Regions from separate parts of the Streptomyces sp. NPDC048270 genome, predicted to be linked through region 3. Evidence: riboswitches for the same ligand, from Rfam matches in the RefSeq annotation. Region 3 holds a riboswitch; each other region holds the start of a gene.

What was found. Region 3 has a riboswitch for cyclic di-AMP ahead of AB0D66_RS01065 (M23 family metallopeptidase). Riboswitches for the same ligand answer to the same signal wherever they lie in the genome.
Region 1: linked by a shared signal. The riboswitch ahead of AB0D66_RS09730 (LysM peptidoglycan-binding domain-containing M23 family metallopeptidase) and the one ahead of AB0D66_RS01065 (M23 family metallopeptidase) in region 3 are both predicted to bind cyclic di-AMP.
Region 2: linked by a shared signal. The riboswitch ahead of AB0D66_RS11935 (transglycosylase family protein) and the one ahead of AB0D66_RS01065 (M23 family metallopeptidase) in region 3 are both predicted to bind cyclic di-AMP.

The regions. Positions count from the first base shown of each region.
Region 1 covers NZ_JBEZLV010000007.1:212,943-218,274, reverse strand. The annotation lists gene hpnH (adenosyl-hopene transferase HpnH) at 1-789, shown strand, start outside; gene AB0D66_RS09740 (aspartate aminotransferase family protein) at 786-2,201, shown strand; gene AB0D66_RS09735 (tyrosine-protein phosphatase) at 2,235-3,026, opposite strand; cyclic di-AMP (ydaO/yuaA leader) riboswitch at 3,320-3,517, shown strand; gene AB0D66_RS09730 (LysM peptidoglycan-binding domain-containing M23 family metallopeptidase) at 3,522-4,481, shown strand; gene AB0D66_RS09725 (SGNH/GDSL hydrolase family protein) at 4,645-5,332, shown strand, end outside.
Region 2 covers NZ_JBEZLV010000010.1:68,469-73,800, forward strand. The annotation lists gene eno (phosphopyruvate hydratase) at 1-779, opposite strand, end outside; gene AB0D66_RS11935 (transglycosylase family protein) at 1,053-1,748, opposite strand; cyclic di-AMP (ydaO/yuaA leader) riboswitch at 1,752-1,924, opposite strand; gene AB0D66_RS11940 (transglycosylase family protein) at 2,201-3,247, opposite strand; gene AB0D66_RS11945 (cytochrome P450) at 3,350-4,636, opposite strand; gene AB0D66_RS11950 (globin domain-containing protein) at 4,758-5,332, shown strand, end outside.
Region 3 covers NZ_JBEZLV010000001.1:297,630-302,961, forward strand. The annotation lists gene AB0D66_RS01050 (GNAT family N-acetyltransferase) at 1-1,054, opposite strand, end outside; gene AB0D66_RS01055 (HPr family phosphocarrier protein) at 1,239-1,520, shown strand; gene AB0D66_RS01060 (GntR family transcriptional regulator) at 1,746-2,423, opposite strand; gene AB0D66_RS01065 (M23 family metallopeptidase) at 2,645-3,442, opposite strand; cyclic di-AMP (ydaO/yuaA leader) riboswitch at 3,455-3,614, opposite strand; gene AB0D66_RS01070 (pitrilysin family protein) at 3,808-5,175, opposite strand; gene AB0D66_RS01075 (pitrilysin family protein) at 5,196-5,332, opposite strand, start outside.

The DNA.
Region 1 (5,332 bases), on a different contig from region 3:
ATGCACCCGCAGATCCACGAGATCGTCCGCCAGTTGGTCGCCAAGCGGAAGTATGTATTCCTCTGCACCAACGCGATGCTCCTGCGCAAGAAGATCGAGAAGTTCACCCCGTCCCCGTATTTCGCCTTCGCCGTGCACATCGACGGACTGCGCGAACGGCACGACGAGTCGGTGGCCAAGGAGGGCGTCTTCGACGAGGCGGTCGCGGCCATCAAGGAGGCGAAGAGGCGCGGTTTCCGGGTGACCACCAACTCCACCTTCTTCAACACGGACACCCCGCAGACGATCATCGAGGTGCTCAACTACCTCAATGACGACCTCCAGGTCGACGAGATGATGATCTCGCCCGCCTACGCCTACGAGAAGGCCCCTGACCAGGAGCACTTCCTGGGTGTCGAACAGACCCGCGAACTCTTCAGGAAGGCCTTCGCGGGCGGCAACCGCAGGCGCTGGCGGCTCAATCACTCCCCGCTCTTCCTGGACTTCCTGGAAGGAAAGGCCGATTTCCCCTGCACGGCCTGGGCCATTCCGAATTACTCCCTCTTCGGCTGGCAGCGCCCCTGCTACCTGATGAGCGACGGATACGTGCCGACGTACCGGGAGCTGATCAACGACACCGACTGGAGCAAGTACGGCCGCGGCAAGGACCCCCGCTGCGCGAACTGCATGGCGCACTGCGGATACGAGCCCACCGCCGTCCTCGCCACCATGGGCTCCCTCAAGGAGTCCCTGCGCGCGGCCCGGGAGACGATCGGCGGGAACCGGGAACCCTCACGGGGGCCGGCGTGACCGCGGAGCCGCGCGCGGAGGGGGTCCGGGCCGGGGGCTTCGACCTCGGAGCCCTGCTGGCCGAGCGCGGTGGCGAGCGCTACGAGCTGCACGCCCGCCACCTCAACCACCAGCTGCCCCGGATGCTGCACACCATCGGCTTCGACAAGGTCTACGAGCGGGCCGAGGGCGCCCACTTCTGGGACGCCGAGGGCAACGACTACCTCGACATGCTGGCCGGGTTCGGGGTGATGGGCCTGGGCCGGCACCACCCGGTGGTCCGCCGCGCCCTGCACGACGTCCTCGACGCCCAGCTCGCCGACCTCACCCGCTTCGACTGCCAGCCGCTGCCCGGGCTGCTGGCCGAGAAGCTGCTCTCGTACAGCCCGCACCTGGACCGGGTCTTCTTCGGCAACAGCGGCACCGAGGCGGTGGAGACGGCCCTGAAGTTCGCCCGGTACGCCACCGGGCGGCCCAGGGTCCTCTACTGCGACCACGCCTTCCACGGCCTCACCACCGGCTCGCTCTCGGTGAACGGGGAGGGCGGCTTCCGGGACGGCTTCGCGCCGCTGCTGCCCGACACGAAGATCGCTCTGGGAGATCTGGGCGCCCTGGAGCGGGAGCTGCGCAAGGGCGACGTGGCCGCCTTCGTCGTCGAGCCGATCCAGGGCAAGGGGGTCCTCGCCGCTCCGCCCGGTTTCCTGCCCGCCGCGCAGGAACTGCTGCGCCGCCACAAGGCGCTGCTGATCGCGGACGAGGTGCAGACCGGGCTCGGCCGGACCGGCGACTTCTACGCGTACCAGCACGAGCCGGGCGTGGAACCCGATCTGGTGTGCGTGGCCAAGGCGCTCTCGGGCGGCTACGTGCCGGTCGGCGCGACCCTGGGCAAGGACTGGATCTTCCAGAAGGTCTACTCGTCCATGGACCGGGTCCTCGTGCACTCGGCGAGCTTCGGCTCCAACGCCCAGGCGATGGCGGCCGGACTGGCGGTGCTGTCGGTCATGGAGGACGAGGAGGTCGTGGCGGGCGCCCGGGCCATGGGCGATTTGCTGCGCGGGCGGCTCGCGGCCCTGGTGGACGAGTACGAGATGCTGCACGAGGTGCGCGGGCGCGGGCTGATGATCGGCATCGAGTTCGGCCGGCCGTCCTCGCTGGGGCTGCGCAGCCGGTGGGCGATGCTCCAGGCGGCCCGCAAGGGGCTCTTCGCGCAGATGGTCGTGGTGCCGCTGCTGCAGAAGCACCGGATCCTCACCCAGGTGTCCGGGGACCACCTGGAAGTGATCAAGCTGATCCCGCCGCTGATCGTGGACGAGCGGGACGTCGACCGGTTCGTCGGCGCCTTCCGCGAGGTCATGGACGAGGCGCACGGCGGGTCGGGGCTGATGTGGGAGTTCGGCAGGACCCTGGTGAAGCAGGCCGTCGGCAACCGGTGACGGCCTGCTCCGGCAGGGGCGGCGGGGCGGGCGTCAGTCCAGCAGCCGTTCGCGGAGCCGGCCGAGGGTCTCGGGTGTGAGCCCGAGGCCCTCGGAGAGGTAGGCCTCGCGTCCGCCCCACTGCTCGTCGATGGTGTCGAAGGCCGCGGTCAGGTACTCGGCGCGGGCGTCGAAGAGCGGGGCCAGGAGCTCCATCACCTCGGGGGAGCGGGCCTCCTGCGAGCCGCCGCTGCGGCGCACCCGGTAGCGGCGGTGCGGGGCGTTCGACTCCAGGTAGTCCGCGACGATCGCCTCGCGCTCGACGCCGAGCGCGAGCAGGACGACGGCGACCGACAGGCCCGCCCGGTCCTTCCCGGCCGCGCAGTGCAGCAGGGCGGGGACGCTGTCCTCGGCGAGGGCGTGCACCACCCGGCTGTGCTCCGCCGTGCGGTGGCGGATGATCGTGCGGTACGACTGCGCCATCCGGGCCGCGGCCTTGCCCTCGCCCAGGACCGCGCGGAGTTCGTCGAGGGCGCCCTCGCGGACCATCGTCCAGAACTCCCGGCCGTCGGCCGGATCCGAGAGCGGGATGTTGACGTTCCGCACGCCGGGCAGCGCGACGTCGGGCCCCTCCAGGGCGTGGTCGGCGTCGTTGCGGAAGTCGAAGATGGTGTGGAGCCCGAGGGAGGCGAGGAACTCCGCATCGGTATCGGTGGCATGTGCGAGATGTCCGCTTCGGAACAGTCGTCCCGTACCGACCCGTCGGCCGTCAGAAGTCGGCAATCCGCCCACATCGCGGAAATTGCGCACTCCGGACAGCTCCGGCTCCTGTATCTGCTGGGTCAAAGGAACTCCTCCGCTTCGTCGTGGGACATCTTGTCCGTATTGAGCTGGTTGGCTCCAACTTGCCATACCCGGCGGCGAGATCGCGCACGTCCCCGTGAGCCAGATCATACGGTGACCGTGAGTGCCTGATCGCGAAAGCCGAATGGCCCGGCCGGGAGGGTTGTTGACGGTGCGGAATGGACAGAGGGTGACGGTAATTCCGCCGATCCCACACCCCGGTGATTCCTTCGGGGAATTCATGGCTTGTTCCGTGCGGCCGCACTCGATTACCTTCGCGATCGATCCGGGTGGACCGCCTAATCCTGCCGCCTCCCGGAAACCGCACCCGACTATTCACGCGCGCGGCAGGAGCGGGGGAACCAGGTAAGCCGCCGTCCCGGATCTTTCCTCCGGAACGGCTAGGGGTGAAGCCGTACATGCTCCGTTCATGTACGGCCGGACATCTCCAGTCCGAACCCGACAGCTCACCTCGCAGGCGACGGAGAGGAATTCGCCATGCCTGCAAAGGGTAAGCACCGTCGTCCCAAGTCCCGTTCCCTTTCCCGCGGTCTCGCCGTCGCCGGCACCGGTGGCGCGGCCCTCGCGCTGCCCCTGATGGGAGCCGCCGGCGCCACCGCGGCTCCCGCCCCGGCCGCCGCGCCGGCCACGGCCCCCGCCGCCGCCCCGCAGCTCCCGGTCGCGCTCCAGAGCGCACCCGCCGCCGTCGAGGCCGCCCCGACCGTCTACACGGTCGTGCCCGGCGACTACCTCTCCAAGATCGCCGCGGAGCGCCACCTCTCCGGCGGTTGGGAGAAGCTGTACGCCGACAACCGCGAGGCCGTCGGCACCGACCCCTCCCTGATCCACCCGGGCCTGAAGCTGACCCTCGGTGCGAAGGCGGCGGCCCCGGCCGAAGCGGCTCCGGCCCCGGCTCCCGCCGAGCGGTCCTCGACCGGCGCTCCGTCCGCCGGCAAGGGATCCTCCGAGCAGGCCGCCCCCGCGCCGGCCCCGCAGCCGAAGCAGAAGGCGCAGAGCGGCGGCGGTTCCACCGAGGCGAAGGCGCCCAGCGGCGCCGGATTCGTGGCCCCGGTGAGCGGCGGCATCTCCACCCAGTACCGGGCCTCGGGTGCCATGTGGTCCTCGGGCTACCACACCGGCGTCGACTTCATCGCGAGCGCGGGCACCACCGTCAAGGCCGTCGGAGCGGGCACCGTGGTCTCGGCCGGCTGGGCCGGATCGTACGGCAACGAGGTGATCATCAAGCACGCGGACGGCAAGTACTCCCAGTACGGCCACCTCTCCTCGCTGTCCGTCTCGGCGGGCCAGAGCGTCACCGCCGGCCAGCGCATCGGCCTCTCCGGCTCCACCGGCAACTCGACCGGCCCGCACCTCCACTTCGAAATCCGCACGGGCCCGTCCTACGGCTCCGACGTCAGCCCGGTGAGCTACCTCCGCTCGAAGGGCGTCACCCTCTGACGGCAGCCGCCGCCGGAGCGCCCACACACGCCAGGCCGGGGCCCGAGGGGGGTCCCGGCCTGGCGTGTACTTATTCCTTATCCTCCGCGTGGTATAGATCACGGTCCGTCAACCCCTGCTTACGTTGGCGTAGGTCGTGTGCGCGGGTGAAGGATGTCGTTCCGTGGCAGCGACGACGACGACACTCAAGACCATCGGCTCGTACGCGGCGATCGGGGACAGCTTCACCGAGGGCGTGGGGGACCCGGGACCCGGGGGTTCTCATCTCGGCTGGGCGGACCGGCTCGCCGTGCTCCTGGCCGACCGGCGCGACGAGCACGACTTCCGGTACGCGAACCTGGCCGTGCGCGGCCGGCTCCTCGACCAGATCGTGGCCGAGCAGGTGCCGCGGGCCAAGGCCCTGGCGCCCGACCTCGTGACCTTCTGCGCCGGCGGCAACGACATCATCCGGCCCGGCAGCGACCCCGACGACGTGGCGGAGCGGTTCGAGGCCGCCGTCGCCGACCTCACCGGGGCCGTCGGCCTGGTCATGATCACCACCGGCTTCGACACCCGGGGCGTGCCGGTCCTCAGGCACCTGCGGGGCAAGGTGGCGACGTACAGCGCGCACGTGCGCGCCATCGCCGACCGCTACGACTGCCCGGTCCTCGACCTCTGGTCGCTGAAGTCCGTCCAGGACCGGCGCGCCTGGGACACCGACCGGCTGCACCTGTCGCCCGAGGGCCACACGCGGGTGGCGCTGCGCGCCGCACAGGTGCTCGGACTCGAGGTGCCCGCCGACCCCGACCAGCCGTGGCCGCCGCAGCGGCCGCGCGGCTCGGTGGACGTGACCCGCGACAACATCCAGTGGG
Region 2 (5,332 bases), on a different contig from region 3:
CCCTCGAACTCGTACTTGCCGTCCTTGTAGAACTCGGACGCGGCGACGTCGAGCGCGAGCGCGATGTCCTTGCCCGGGACGTAGCCGGCCTGCTTGATGGCCTCGACGATGAGGTCGAGCGCGGCGCGGTTGGACTCCAGGTTCGGGGCGAAGCCGCCCTCGTCACCGAGGCCGGTGGACAGGCCCTTGGTGTGGAGCACCTTCTTGAGGGTGTGGTAGACCTCGGCACCCCAGCGCAGCGCCTCGGAGAAGGACTCCGCGCCGATCGGGGCGATCATGAACTCCTGGATGTCCACGTTGGAGTCCGCGTGGGACCCGCCGTTGAGGATGTTCATCATCGGAACGGGCAGCAGGTGCGCGTTCGGGCCGCCGAGGTAGCGGAAGAGCGGGAGGTCCGAGGCCTCGGACGCGGCGTGCGCGACGGCGAGGGAGACGCCGAGGATGGCGTTGGCGCCGAGCGAGCCCTTGTTGTCGGTGGCGTCCAGGTCGAACATGGCCTGGTCGATCAGGCGCTGCTCGGTGGCGTCGTAGCCGACGAGCTCCGGGCCGATCTGCTCGATGACGGCGAGGACGGCCTTCTCGACACCCTTGCCCATGTAACGGTTGGGGTCACCGTCACGGAGCTCGATGGCCTCGAAGGCACCGGTGGAGGCGCCGGACGGAACTGCAGCACGGCCGGTGCTGCCATCGTCGAGGCCCACCTCGACCTCGACCGTGGGGTTGCCTCGGGAGTCCAGGATTTCCCGGGCTACGACGACGTCGATGGACGGCACGAGCATCTCCTTCTGGGATGTGACGCTGGGTGTGCGGTGGCATCAGGCCGTGGGATGGCCTTGCCGCCTAGAGCCTAACCGGCTCCGGGCGCTGGGCCGGCCGACCGCCCGGGTCCTGGGACGAAAAAGGGTCCGAATACCCCTCTTCCGGGACATAGGACTCTTGATCACGGCGGTTCCGCCGGCGCACACACCACCGCCCGGCGCGTAGGGACAGACGCGCCGGGCGGTGGAGGGAGTACGTGTTGCTCTGGGACGCCGCGGCTATTGCCGCGGTGTTCAGCTGAGCTTCAGCTTCTGACCCGGGAAGATCAGGTCGGCGTCCGAGACGATGTCCTTGTTCAGCTCGAACAGCTTCTGCCAGCCGCCCTGCACGCCGTTGGCGTCGGCGATGGTGCCCAGGGTGTCACCGGACTTGACCTCGTACGAGCCGTTGCCGGTCTTCGGGGCCGGGGCCTCGGAGCGCTCGGAACGGGTGGTCGGAGCCTCGGCGCGCTTCGGCTCCGTCTTCTTCGGCTCGGTCTTCTTCGGCTGGGTCTTCTTGGGCTCGGTCTTCTTCTCCTGCTTGGGGGCGGCCTCGGTCGCGCCGCCACCGGTGTAGGAGGAGTTCGACAGACCCTTGCCGCAGTGCGGCCAGGCACCCTTGCCCTGGCCCTTGAGGACCTTCTCCGCGACGGCTATCTGCTGGGCCTTCGAGGCCTGGTTGGCCTGCGGCGCGTACGCCTTGCCGCCGTAGCCGGCCCAGGTGGAGGACGAGAACTGCAGGCCGCCGTAGTAGCCGTTGCCCGTGTTGATGGCCCAGTTGCCGCCGGACTCGCACTGCGCGACCTTGTCCCACTCGGACGCGGTGGCGGCGCTGGCGGTGCCCGCGGCCATCAGGGGCGCGGCGACGGCCACACCGGCGACACCGGCGAGCGTGACGATGCGGACGGCCTTGGAACCGCGGCGGTGCTTGCCCTTGCCGGAAAGCAGCATGGAGTTTCTCCTCACCGACGCCTACGAGGTGAGCTGTCGGGTTCGGGCGAGTGAGTTGCCCGGCCGTGCGACCTAGCGCACGTCTTAACCCCTAGCCGGTGGCGTGACCGTCTCTCAACGGCCGCTCCCGGCGCCTACCTTGGTTCCCCCGCTCCTGCCTTCGGCGCTTGACGCGACGACTGTTCCCCCCGTCCGCCGGCAGGATTCGGCGATGCGGTCGAAGGAGCTCGCGGTGGCGAGCGATTCAGAAGGTAGACAGGTCCCTCCCCGATGTTCAACGAGCTCCATCGGGGAGAAACGACCCCTACTTGCACTCCCTTTACTGGTGTTTGCGCAGGTGGGAGCGGGGTTTGCGGAAGCCCCCGGGCGGGACACGCCAGTTGACCGGAAGAGACACATGTCTCACTTACAGAAAACGGACAATCAACTCTTTCCGGCCGCCTGAAGTGCCCCTATTCGGCGCTTAGATCCAGGTTTTGACCGGGCTTGATCAGATCGGCGTTCTCGCCGATGACCTGCTCGTTGGCCTCGTAGAGCGCGTTCCAGCCGCCCTTGAGTCCCTTGGCGTTCGCGATGGCCGTCAGGCTGTCGCCCGCCTGGACGGTGTAGGTGGGCTCCGACGGGGCGTCAGGCGCGCCCGGAGCCTCGACGGCCGGAGCGCCGCGGTGCTTGCCGCTGCCCTCGGGGGCCGTTGCGGGCGGTGCGGTGGGGTCGGCCGGGGCCTCGGGGGTCACGGGGGCCGTCGGGTCGGCCGGGGCCGTCGGGTCGGCCGGGGTCACGGGGGCCCCGGGGGTGACCGGGGGCAGGCCCGGGGTGGTCGGCGGGGTGACGGGCGGCGTGGTGGGCGCGTCCGGGCTCACGGGGGCCGTCGGCTCGGTCGGCTCGACCGGGGCCGGGGTCGCCTCCGGGTCGTCCGGCGAGGGCATGACGGGCAGTCCGAGGGAGGGCGCGAGCGGGCCCTCGGGGAGCGCGAACGACGGGCTGGGCGCGGGCTGCGTCGGGGCACCGAAGTCCGTGGACGGCTTGCCGGCCCCGGTGGTGGGGACGCTGTGGTCCGGGCGGGACGGCGCGGTGCCGGCCTGCGAACCGCCGGGCAGACCGGGGTCGACCTCGGCCGCGGGGCCCTGTCCGTCCAGTCCGGCCGAGGCCGCGCACAGCGGCCACGCCTCGGGCCCTTGGGAGGCCAGCACCCGCTCGGCCACGGCGATCTGCTGGGAACGGCTCGCCAGGTCGGCCCGCTCGGCGAAGTCGAGGCCGCCGGCGTTGCTCCACTGCTCCTGGGTGAACTGCAGGCCGCCGTACTGGCCGCTGCCGAAGTTCGCGCTCCAGGCGCCGCCACTCTCGCATTCGGCGACCTTGTCCCATGTGGACGTGTCGGCCGCACTGGCGTTGGTGGCGGCGAGCAGCGGCAGTGCCAGCGCGGAGCCTGTGACTCCGGCAGTGACGACTATCGCGGGCACCTGGCGGGGGCGTCTGTGGCGGCCGTTCCCGGAACGCATGAGCTGCACCTTTCGCATAACGGCGGGGTAACGGCAGAACCTAGCGGCCTTCGAACGATTGTCACAACTCCGGTCGGCCACTGACTTCCGGTCAGTCGCCCTTCAGATGTTTCGGGGTGTGAAGCGCACGGGAAGGGTGCGCAGGCCACGCATGATCAGCCCGCCGCGCCAGCGCAGGTCTTCGGGCGGAACAGCGAGTTCCAGATCTGGCAGACGCGTGAGCAAAGTCGCAAGCGCGGTCTGCCCCTCAAGTCGCGCGAGCGGAGCGCCCAGGCAGTAGTGGATGCCGTGCCCGTACCCGAGGTGCTGGTTGTCCGTCCGGGAGAGGTCCAGGGTGTCCGGCTCGGCGAACCGGGCGGGGTCGCGGTCCGCGGCGGCGAGGACGACCAGGACCGGATCCCCCGCGGCGACCGGCTGCCCGCCGAGGGTCAGCGGCTCGGTGGCGAACCGCCAGGTGGCCAGCTCCACCGGGCCGTCGTAGCGCAGCAGTTCCTCGACGCCGGTCTCCAGCAGGCCGCTCTCGCCGGCCGCGAGGGAGGCCTGGAGGCGCTCGCGCTCCCCCGGGTTCACGAAGAGGGAGTGGACCCCGTTGCCGATGAGGTTGACGGTGGTTTCGAAACCGGCGAAAAGCAGGATGAAAGCCATGGCGGTGGCCTCGGCCTCCGTCAGGTGGTCGCCGTGGTCGCTCGCCCGGATCAGATCGGAAATGAGGTCATTGCCCAGATCATCCCGCTTGCGGTGGATGAGTTCGCCGAGATAGGTCCGCATCTGCTTCACGGAACGGGCGACTCCGCCGCGCGGACCACCGCCGTGGCGGATCATCATCCCCGCCCAGTCGCGGAAGTCGTCCTGGTCCTCGCGCGGTACGCCGAGCATCTCGCAGATGGCGTAGATGGGGAGCGGGAAGGCGAACTCGTGGATCAGGTCCGCCTCCCCCCGTTCCGCGAAGGCGTCGATGAGGTGGTCGGTGAGCTCCTGCACCCGCGGGGTGAACTCGGCGACCCGGCGCGGGGTGAACGCCTTCGACACCAGCCGCCGCAGCCGGGTGTGGTCCGGCGGGTCGATGTTGAGCAGGTGCGTCATCAGCTCCGCCTTGCGCTCCCCGGGGATCCCGGTCTTGCCCTTGGCGTGCGCGGGCTCCGCGTGGTGCGCCGGGTTCTTGCTGAGCCGCTGGTCGGCGAGGGCCTGGCGGGCGTCGGCGTACCGGGTGACCAGCCAGGCCTCGACCCCGCTGGGGAGCTTGGTGCGGTGCACCGGGGAGTGCTCGCGCAGCCAGGCGTAGGCCGGGTAGGGATCGGTCGCGAACTCCCAGTCGAACAGGGTCGGGCCCTGCCGGGAAGGGGCGTCAGAGGGGGCGTCTGCGGAGGCTGCGGGGGTCTGCTCGTGCACCCGACGACCGTATCCCGGCGCCCGGCCCCCATCCCATATGGGTGCTTCGCCGCGGCTGTCCGTAGATCCGCCATCGCTTGACCTCGCCTTGTCCGGCATTCCTACTTTCGGTTTTGTGGATGTGAGGATCTTGAAAAGCAGCTTCGCGGTGGTGGAGAGACGGGCCGAGCACGCGGTCAAGTTCTTCTACTCCCACCTCTTCTGGCACAATCCCGCGATCCGTGAGCTCTTCCCGGCCTCCCCCGAGGACATGGAGCGGCAGCGGGACCGGCTCTTCGCCGCGCTCACCCACGTGATCGCCCACCTGGAGGACGACGGCCTCGTCCCCTATCTCCGCGACCTGGGCCGCGACCACCGCAAGTTCCGGGCCGGAGCCCAGCACTACGCGGCCGTGGGCGCCAGCCTGCTCGCCGCCCTCGCCGAGGCCTCCGGCGAGGCCTGGACCCCTCAGGTGGAGAAGGCCTGGGCCGAGGCGTACCAGGTGATCGCCGACGCGATGCTGGCCGGCGCCGCCGCGGCCGAGGGCCGGGAGCCGCCGTGGTGGGACGCGGAGGTCGTGCGCCACCTCCAGTACGGGGAGGACATCGGCGTGCTGACCCTGAAGCCGCACGCCCCCTTCCCCTATCTCCCCGGCCAGTACACGAGCGTGAGCAGCGAGCGGGTCCCGACGACGTGGCGCACCTACTCCATCGGCAA
Region 3 (5,332 bases):
TCAGCGAGGCGTTGAGCTCCACCTCCGGCGCGGTGTTGATCACCCCGAAGGCGTTGGGCCCGATCAGGCGCATCCCGTACGAGCGCACCTGCCTCACGAGTTCGCGCTGGCGGGCGAGTCCGGCCGGGCCGCTCTCCCCGTATCCGGCGGACAGCACCACGAGCCCCTGGACGCCGTGGTCGCCGCAGGCCGCCACGGCCTCGGGGACCCGGTCGGCCGGGACGGCGATCACCGCGAGGTCGACGGGTGCGCCGATGGCGTCGACGGTGCGGTAGGCCCGGACGCCGTCGAGCAGGTCACGGGTGACCTCCTCGTTGACCGCGTAGAGGTGGCCGTGGAAGCCGCTGTCGCGCAGGGTGCGCAGGGCGGCGGCGCCGACGCCGCCGCCGGAGCGGCTGACTCCGATCACGGCGACCGAGCCGGGGGCGAGCAGCCGCTGCACCGAGCGGGCTTCGGCACGCTGTTCGCGGGCGCGCTGCACGGCGAGGGACTCGGCGGTGGGCTCGAGGTCGAGGGTGAGGTGGACGGAGCCGTCCTCGAAACTGCGCTTCTGCTGGTAGCCGACGTCCGTGAACACCTTGATCATTTTGGTGTTGGCGGGCAGCACCTCGGCGGCGAACCGGCGGATGCCCCGCTCCCGGGCCACCGCGCCGATGTGTTCGAGGAGGGCGGAGGCCACCCCGCGGCCCTGGTGGGCGTCCTGGACCAGGAAGGCGACCTCGGCCTCGTCGGCGGGGCCGGAGGCGGGCCGCCCGTCGGCGCCGATGCGGTCGTAGCGGACGGTGCCGATGAACTCCCCGCCGATGGTCGCCGCGAGGCCGACCCGGTCCACGTAGTCGTGGTGCGTGAACCGGTGCACGTCCCGGTCGGAGAGCCGGGGGTAGGGGGCGAAGAAGCGGTAGTACTTGGACTCGTCGGAGACCTGCTCGTAGAAGCTGACCAGCCGGCCGGCGTCGTCGGGGGTGATCGGCCTGATCCGGGCGGTGCCGCCGTCGCGCAGGACGACGTCCGCCTCCCAGTGGGCCGGGTACGAGGGGTCCGACTCGGTGGTCATGGGCCTACCTTACGGCCGGAAACCGCCTGGCAGCGTGCGCGCGGCGCATCAGGCACACGGGGGCAAAACGGTGCAAGCTGGGGAAGGTCGAACGGCGGAGGATTCGGGCCTAAGGTCGTTCCGAGCATTCCGGGCGTCGTGAGAGACTGGTCTAGACAACCGTAAGAACCTGAAGGGCATCACCATGGCAGAGCGCCGCGTCAACGTCGGCTGGGCCGAGGGCCTGCACGCTCGTCCCGCCTCGATCTTCGTCCGTGCGACGACCGCTTCCGGCGTCCCGGTGACCATCGCCAAGGCCGGCGGCGACCCCGTCAACGCCGCTTCCATGCTGGCGGTCCTGGGCCTCGGCGCCCAGGGCGGCGAGGAGATCGTCCTCGCGTCCGACGCCGACGGCGCCGAGGCGGCACTCGACCGCCTCGCGAAGCTGGTCGCCGAGGGTCTCGAGGAGCTCCCCGAGACCGTCTGACCCTTCGGGTTCGACACCCCGTCGCCCCGCACGACCGGAAACGGCCCACACGGCCCGCCCGGTCCGCACGCGGAAGCCGCGGCCCCGCCATCCGGGGGCCGCGGCTTCCGCGTTCACGCAGGGGAATTCGACGCCGCGCCGCATGAATTCGGCGCACCGAATTCACGCCACCCCGAATTCCGGCAGTGGCGCACGAATACCGCTCCTTTGTATATACGGCCCCTGTTAATGACGGCCGCTCGACATGTTTACGGCAGGTTGCGAACTGCTCACGGCCGCCCGCACCCGCGGCCGGTGCGCGCCCGCCGCCCGGTCGGCGTGGAGGGCCGCCAGCGTCCGCGCCCGCTCCGCGTCCCCGCGCGCCACCGCGTCCACGAGCGCCCCGTGCTCGGCCCAGGACTCCACCGGCCGCACCGGGGCCTCCACCACGTACATCCACGCGAGCTTGTGCCGCATCTGCGTCAGCAGCGCGATCAGGCCCGGGCTCCCGGAGGCCTGCGCGAGGGTCTCGTGGAACCAGCCGCCGAGTGAGCGCAGATCCTCGCCCTGGCCCCGCCTGGCCCGCTCCTGACCCAGCCTGACCAGGCCGCGCAGCACCTTGAGGTGGGCCTCGGTGCGCCGCCGGGCCGCGCGGGCGGCCGCCAGGGGCTCCAGCAGCATTCGCAGCTCGAGGAGGTCGGCCGCCTCCTGCTCGGTCGGCTCGGCCACACAGGCGCCCGCGTGCCGCCGCGTGGTCACGAAGCCCTCCGACTCCAGGGTCCGCAGCGCCTCGCGCACGGGGACCCGCGAGACTCCGTACCGGCGGGCCAGCACTTCCTCGGTCAGCCTGCCGCCCGGCTCGAAGACCCCGGAGACGATGTCGTCGCGGATCGCTGTGCATACCGCGTGCGCGGGAATACGCAAGACCGGACCTCCGCTATTTCCGATTCGACCGCCACCCGGCTGCCACGCCGGCCGCGCCCGCTGCCGCGCATATCCGAGACATGCCGGCGCGTGCTGCGACTCTATTGCAACACACGATGATTTCCGAGAGCGTCCGGAAATGACAATTGCGTATCCGGCGCAGCAGCACGAAGGCCCCGGCTCGGGGAGCCGGGGCCTTCGGTGAAGCGGTGGGGTGCGGGTCAGAGGCTGACGCCGTGCGAGCGCAGGTACGCGATCGGGTCGATGTCCGAACCGTAGTCGGCACCCGTGCGGGCCTCGAAGTGCAGGTGCGGGCCGCTGGAGTTGCCCGTGGAGCCCGAGAGGCCGATCTGCTGGCCGGGGGTGACCTGCTGGCCGACGGAGACGCTCAGCGAGGACATGTGCCCGTACTGGGTGTACGTACCGTCGTTGTGCTTGATCACGACGTTGTTGCCGTACGCGCCGCCCCAGCCGGCCTCGACCACGACACCGACGCCCACCGCGCGGACGGTGCTGCCGGAGGCGGCGTGGAAGTCGATGCCGGTGTGGCTGCCGGAGGACCACATGCCGCCGCCCGCCTTGTACTGCGTGCTGACGTACGAGCCGTCGAGCGGGGAGACGAAGGTGTTGAGGCGCTTGCGCTCCTCCTCGCGGGCGGCGCGCTCGGCGGCCTCGCGCTCGGCCTTCGCCTTGGCCTCGGCGAGGCGCTTGGCCTCGGCGGCCCGCTGCTTGGCGTCGGCCTCGGCCTGCGCCTTGGCGGCGGCGTGCTCGGCGGCACGCTGCTGGGAGGCGGCCTGGTCCTCGATGTCACCCGCGAGGTCCTCGGAGACGACGACCGCGCCGAGCGCGTTGTCCGAGGTGGAGTGGTTGTTGCTGTTGTCCGCGGCGAAGGCCGGAGCGGCGAGGGAGCCGACGACACCAGTGGTGGCGAGGGCGGCTATGCCGGCGTAGCCGGCGGTCTTGCGGCTCAAACGGCTGGAACCACGGTGCTTACCGGCGGCACGACTGCCAAACGCCATGAAGGGGCTGATCCTTTCCTTCCCTCTCGCCTACCGGGTTAGCTGACGGGTTCGGAGCAGGAAGGTCTCCTACGGGCCTCCTCTTGCGAGGCGGTCCGATTCACCCCAGGGACTTATGTGGGTCCCCGGCTCCCCAGGCTCGCGCCTGACGGGGACTCGGCGATCGCTGTCCGGTGCCGCGGGTGCGGCGGGTACAACTGACGGACAGCACAGGTGACGCTAGGCGGATCATCAGTCAATCGCCAAACAGACGCGCCTTTTTGTTGCGTACGCCACACCACATAAAAGCAACCTCGCCACTAAACGGACAAAAGGCCCCCTGGCGGACATGTCCGCCAGGGGGCCTTGTCGTGCCGCCGCCGGGGTCAGTTGGTGACGACGCTCACGGCGCCGATCCCCAAGGCCCGCACCGGCTCCTCGATCTGCGCCGCGTCACCCACCAGCACGGTGACCAGCCGGTCCGCGGGGAAGGCGTTCACGACCGCCGAAGTCGCCTCCACCGTGCCGGTTTCGGCGAGCCGCGCGTACAACTGCGCCTGGTAGTCGTCCGGCAGCTCCTGCTCGACCTGGTCGGCCAGGGTGCCCGCGACCGAGGCGGCCGTCTCGAACTTGAGCGGGGCCACGCCCACCAAGTTCTGCACCGCCACGTCCCGTTCGGTGTCGGTCAGACCGCCCTCGGCGAGGGTGCGCAGCACCTTCCAGAGGTCCTCGAGCGCCGGGGCGGTGTTCGGGGTGTCCACCGAGCCGCTGATGGCGAGCATCGAGGCGCCCCGGCCGTCGGCGGTGGAGCGCAGCACCTGGCCGAAGGCGCGCACGCCGTACGTGTACCCCTTCTCCTCGCGCAGCACCTTGTCCAGGCGGGACGTCAGGGTGCCGCCCAGGCAGTACGTGCCGAGCACCTGCGCCGCCCAGACCCGGTCGTGCCGGTCCGGCCCGATCCGGCCGATGAGCAGCTGCGTCTGGACCGCGCCGGGCCGGTCCACGATGACCACGCGGCCGGTGTCGTCGGCGGTAACCGGCGGCACCGCAAGGGGCTCGGCGGAGTTGCCCGTCCACGCCCCCAGGGTGTCGGCGAGGACCTCGTCCAGGTCGATGCCGGTCAGGTCGCCGACGACCACCGCGGTGGCCGTGGCGGGGCGTACGTGGGCGTCATAGAAGGCGCGTACGGCCGCGGAGTCGATCCGGGCGACCGTCTCCTCGGTGCCCTGGCGCGGGCGGGACATGCGCAGGCCCGCCGGGAAGAGCTCCTTGGAGAGCTGCTTGGCGGCACGGCGCTGCGGGTTGGCCAGCTCGTGCGGGATCTCGTCGAGCCGGTTGCGCACCAGCCGGTCGACCTCGGCGTCGGCGAAGGCCGGCGCGCGCAGGGCCTCGGCGAGCAGGCCGAGCGCCTTGGGCAGCCGGGAGGCCGGGACCTCCAGCGAGACCCGCAGGCCCGGGTGGTCGGCGTGCGCGTCGAGGGTGGCGCCGCAGCGCTCCAGCTCGGCCGCGAACTCCTCGGCGGAGTGCTTGTCGGTGCCCTCGGACAGGGCGCGGGCCATGATGGTCGCCACGCCGTCCAGGCCCTCGGGCTCGGCGTCCAGCGGGGCGGCGAGGTTGACCTCGACCGCGATCACCTGCTGGCCCGGCCGGTGGCAGCGCAGCAGGGTCAGGCCGTTGGACAGCACCGAGCGGTCGGGGGCCGGGAAGGCCCACGGCTGCGGCTCGCCGGCCTGCGGGCGCGGGTGGAAGGTCATCGTGACGGCTGCGGTGTCGCTCACTGCTCCGCCCCCTCGTTCTCGTCGTCGTTCCCGGCGGACCCCTCGGAGCCGGCCAGCGGCTCGTAGACCAGCACCGCGCGGTTGTCCGGGCGCAGCCGCGCCGCGGCCACCGCCTGCACTTCCTCGGCGGTCA